One region of the Micromonospora sp. NPDC049891 genome, then DNA from elsewhere that is predicted to be linked to it. Evidence: riboswitches for the same ligand, from Rfam matches in the RefSeq annotation. Region 1 holds a riboswitch; the other holds the start of a gene.
The links. Region 1 has a riboswitch for cyclic di-AMP ahead of AB0I71_RS11465 (hypothetical protein). Riboswitches for the same ligand answer to the same signal wherever they lie in the genome.
Positions count from the first base shown of each region.

Region 2: it holds a riboswitch for cyclic di-AMP, as region 1 does, so the genes downstream of both, AB0I71_RS08885 (C39 family peptidase) here and AB0I71_RS11465 (hypothetical protein) in region 1, are expected to answer to the same signal.

Region 1 covers NZ_JBFAML010000007.1:38,442-40,638, reverse strand. The annotation lists gene AB0I71_RS11465 (hypothetical protein) at 1-969, opposite strand, end outside; cyclic di-AMP (ydaO/yuaA leader) riboswitch at 974-1,105, opposite strand; gene AB0I71_RS11460 (cation diffusion facilitator family transporter) at 1,257-2,174, opposite strand.
Region 2 covers NZ_JBFAML010000005.1:41,578-43,774, forward strand. The annotation lists gene AB0I71_RS08880 (class I SAM-dependent methyltransferase) at 1-29, opposite strand, end outside; gene AB0I71_RS08885 (C39 family peptidase) at 253-1,137, opposite strand; cyclic di-AMP (ydaO/yuaA leader) riboswitch at 1,362-1,502, opposite strand; gene AB0I71_RS08890 (hypothetical protein) at 1,781-2,197, opposite strand, start outside.

The sequences.
Region 1 (2,197 bases):
GGCGTTGTTCACGAAGTACGCCGCCAGGTTGTTGCCGTAGGTCCGGTCGCCGCCGGTCGCGTCCCCGCCGAAGCCGTTCTTCTGGGCCGCGAAGTCGCAGGCCCGCCCCTTCGGGTGCTCGCCTGAGCCGCCGGAGCGGTAGCAGGAGACGTACCGGGTGAAGCCGGCCGACTTGGCCTGCTTGAGCGCGTGCAGGGTGCGCGGGGTGATGCAGCCGTTGGCTGGGGTGGGGTCGTTGACGCTGCACGACTCCGACGGCCACGACCCGTCGGAGTTGCGGGGAGCAGGCTTGGCGGTGGGGCTCGACCCGCCACTGCGCGACGGTGACCGGGCTGCCCGCTCGGCGGCCTCGGCCCGCTCGGCCGCCTCGTCCCGCTCGATGGCCACGGTCAACGCCCGCTCGGCCTGATCCTTGCGCTTGGCCATCACGGCCACCTGCTTGCGCTGCTCCTGGATCTCCACGTCCAGGGCCTGCTTGGTGGCGCTGACCTCGTCCCGGGCGTTCTGGAGCTCACGTAGCGCGCGGTCCTCGTTGGCGGCCACCGCGTCCAGCGCCGCCGCCCGGTCCATGAAGCCCGCCGGTGACCCGCTGTTGAGCAGTGCCGACGCGGCGCCCAACCGCCCGGTGCGGTACGCCTGCGCGGCGATCTGGGCGACCTTGGTGCCGCGCTCGGCGACCTGGCTCTCGGTCGTCTTGAGCTGCTCGGCAAGCTGCTTCTGACGCTTCACCGAGCGGTCGAGCGCGGTCTTGGCGTCGAGGTAGCCCTTGCTGGCGGCCTCCAGTTGGGCCCGGAGTGCCGGGGTGCCACCCTCGTCGTCCACATCGCCCGGGGCTGCCGCCCGCAACGGTTGCGGTGCGGCGGCGGCTGGGGTGAAGGGGGCCAGCGCGACGCCGAGGGTGAGGGCGAGCGCGGCCGCGATCAGGGCCGCCGTACGGGCGGCCGGTCTTACCGTTGCCACTGCTGGCATGCACATGTCCTTCCGTCAGCCGCCGACCGGGTTAGCTGACGGGTTCGGGACGGAAGATCCCTACCGCTGACGCGGATACACCCCAGGAACATGGTTCCCCGGTTCGCCCTGGCGGGCGATTAGGCGGCGGCCGCCGCCGGCACCGGTGGGTGCCGCCTGGCGGAGGCCGGGTCCGAGCCTACCGGTGCCCATGTGACCGGTGCAGCTGCTGTTACTCCTGGTGTTCAGTTGTTGACTAGTAGAACAGACCAAAACGGACAATAGGTCCTTTTCCTGGATTGCTTCCGTCACCACCGCGTAGCCCCACAGCCCCCAGGATCCGGTCGCGGCTCTATCTGGAGGGTCGCGTGCTCGATCTGGAAGTCCTCATGCAGCGCCGAGTGGGCCGCCGCCAGCACGGCGGCGACGTCGGCGCCGGGGGCGACGGTCAGGTGCGCCGAGGCGACCTCCATCCCGGAGGTCAACGTCCAGACGTGCAGGTCGTGAACACCGGCCACCCCGGGTACCGCGGCGAGCCGGTCGTGCACCGCGGTGACCTGAAGATGTTCCGGCGCGGCCTGGACCAGGATGCGCACCGCCGCCCGGCCCAGGCGCCACGTCCGGGGCAGGATGAACGTGGCGATCGCCACCGCGACCAGTGGGTCGGCCCACCACCAGTCGGTCACGGTGATCAGCAGGGCGGCCGCGATCACGCCCAGCGAGCCGAGCAGGTCCGCCAGCACCTCCAGGTAGGCACCGCGCAGGTTGATGCTCTCCCGCGCCCCCGGGCGCAGGAGAGCGAACGCGGCGATGTTGGCGAGCAGGCCGAGTGCCGCCACCACGAGTACCGGGCCGGCGAGCACCTCGGGCGGATCACCAAACCGGCGTACCGCCTCGACAAGCACGTACACCGCGACGCCGGAGAGCAGTACCGCATTGGCCAGGGCCGCGAGCACCTCCAGCCGGTAGAGCCCGAAGGTGCGTTGCGGATCGGTGTCGGCCCGCCGGGTGGCGGCCACGGCCGCGAGGGCCATCCCGATGCCGAGTACGTCGGTGAACATGTGCCCGGCGTCGGAGAGCAGGGCCAGCGAACCGGTCCGCAGAGCGGTTGCCGCCTCGATCACCATCAGCACGCTGAGCAGGGCGAACGCAGCCCACAACCGGCCGACGTGGCGGTGCGCGGCGTTCGACACCGCAGCGTGGTGGTGGTCATGACCGGCGCCCACCCAGACACCTTGCGTCGTCGGTC
Region 2 (2,197 bases), on a different contig from region 1:
AGCCCCGCGTACGGTTCCTGCTCCCCCATGATGTCCCCTCGTACAGGCGTCAGACGTCGCGGTCGATGTCACACGTGATCATCGCACCGTCACTCACCACCGCGCCCCCACCCGGCCGACCCGCCGCGACAGACGACGCGCATGGCCTTCGTCGGCCGGGCGAAGCAGCACGCCCCGTACGCCTGACGTACCCGACACGGAAGCCCTCGGCCAGCAGGCCGAGGGCTTCCGTTCGCCGTGGGAACGACGTGATCAGGCCGAGTAGCCGCGGGTGGCGGCCCAGTTGGCGAGGTCGATGGTGCTGAGCCAGTACGACGGGTACGAGGCGTCGGCCGAGTCGGCGATCTTCACCAGCCGGCCGGAGTCCTTGTAGCCGACCACGGCGACGTAGTGCCCGCCGGGGAAGGAGTGCCAGCGACCGTCGGTGTCGGTGGCGGTGCCGGCGACGTTCACCACGACACCCCGCCCGTCGGTGACGGCGGCGACGACATCCGCCTGGAGCTGGTCCATCTGAGCCGGGGTGGCCGCACCGCCACGGATCATCGTGGTCTCGTACGGGTCGCCCTTGACGACGGCGTTGAGGACGCGGGTGGTGTCCTCGGCCGAGTTGGTGCCGGCGAACGTGGTGCCGAGTTGGCTGGCCAGGGCGTCCTGGCTACGGGCGACACCGGCGGCGCTGAGCGCGTTGCGTACCGCGGCGGGACCGCAGTAGTAGCCGTTGATCTGAGCCTGGTGGTCGTACCCGAGGACCTTCGACGCGGGCGGCTTCGGTGCCGCCTTCTTGGTTGTCAGGTCCGGGTCCGGGGTGGCCGCGCTGGCCTTCGGCGACGGCGAGGCGGTGGTGCTCGCCGGTGCCGCGCTGGTCGGTGCGGCACTGCTCGGCGCGGCGCTGCTGGGCGCGACGGTCGACGGCGCGACCTCGGCCCGGCTCGGCGCGACCTTTGGGTCACCGCGCAGCTCGGTGGCGGCGGTGGTGGCCTGCGTGGGGGCCGGGGTGTTCCCGGTGCCGGCAAGGGCGGCGCCGGTGCCGGTGGCCAGGACGAGCGCGACGGCGGAGCCGGCGACGATCTGGTAGGGGCGTTCGGTGGCCAGCCGACGGAGCCGGCGGGAGAGGGTGTGCTTCACGGATTCCTCCACGGACTGAGGGGAGAACGGCACACCGGCTCCGGCGGTCAGGTCGGCAGCAGGACGCCGACGACCGCCCGGGTGAGCGGGACAGGCCGTTCAGGGGTACGCCCGGAAAGCCCGGGCGGTGGCGATGACCGGGGTCAGCTCGCGGCGGTCGGGCCGGCGAGCACGGGCACCGCGGTGCCGTGGAGGCGGGGGAACAGGGGGATCACATCGAACCGCACGAGGGTTGGAACTCCTTCCGTCACCGCCGACCGGGTTAGCTGACGGATTCGGGCGGGAAGACGCCCTACCGCGGGCCGAGGCTCGCGGATTCACCCCAGTGGTGCAGTGGGTCCCCGGTTCGTGAGATCACGATTGAGCGGGTCGGTACGGCGTCGCCTCTTGCGATCGGTTACCGCACCGGACGCGCTGACACTACTGGCCGGTCACCTCGAAGCCAACCCACTCTGACCTGCTTAAACATGATCCAGTGCGGCGATTTTCGGGTATCCGGGAACTGGCGTCGCTCAATGGGACCGACGGCATTCGGGGCACCTTCGGGTGACAACCGGACGAGTGGTGGACACTGCCGACGGATTTTGCTGCGGTAATGGTCTCAACTACGAACAGTGACCGATTTTCCGGCCGCTGTGACCCAGCTCACGAAATTTCAGCCCAGTCGAGCTGGCCGCCAGCGCAGCACCGGGCCGGGACGCCTGACGGCGATCCGACCGGGCACGGGCGGCAGGTCCGGTCGGAGTCGCTCAGCGGCCGCGTACGCCTCGGCGGAGAGGGAGCGGGCGGCCTCGGTGGCCAGTTCCGCCGCCCGCCACAGGTCACGCTCCCGCTCGGCGGCCGACAGGTAGGCGGCCAGGCGGTTGTCGCGTACCACCCGGGCGAGGACCACCTCCTGTTCGACCGGGTGCCGCCGGGGATCCCAGCCGGACCGGCGCGCCAGCACGTCGCTGAGCTGCCGGGCGGTCAGGTCACCACGCCAGTGGGCCGCCATCGCGGCACGACGCAGCCAGCGCTCCCGGGCCGCGTACTCGGCAGGCGTCCGGGGGGTGCGCGGGGTCGGTAGCCCGGC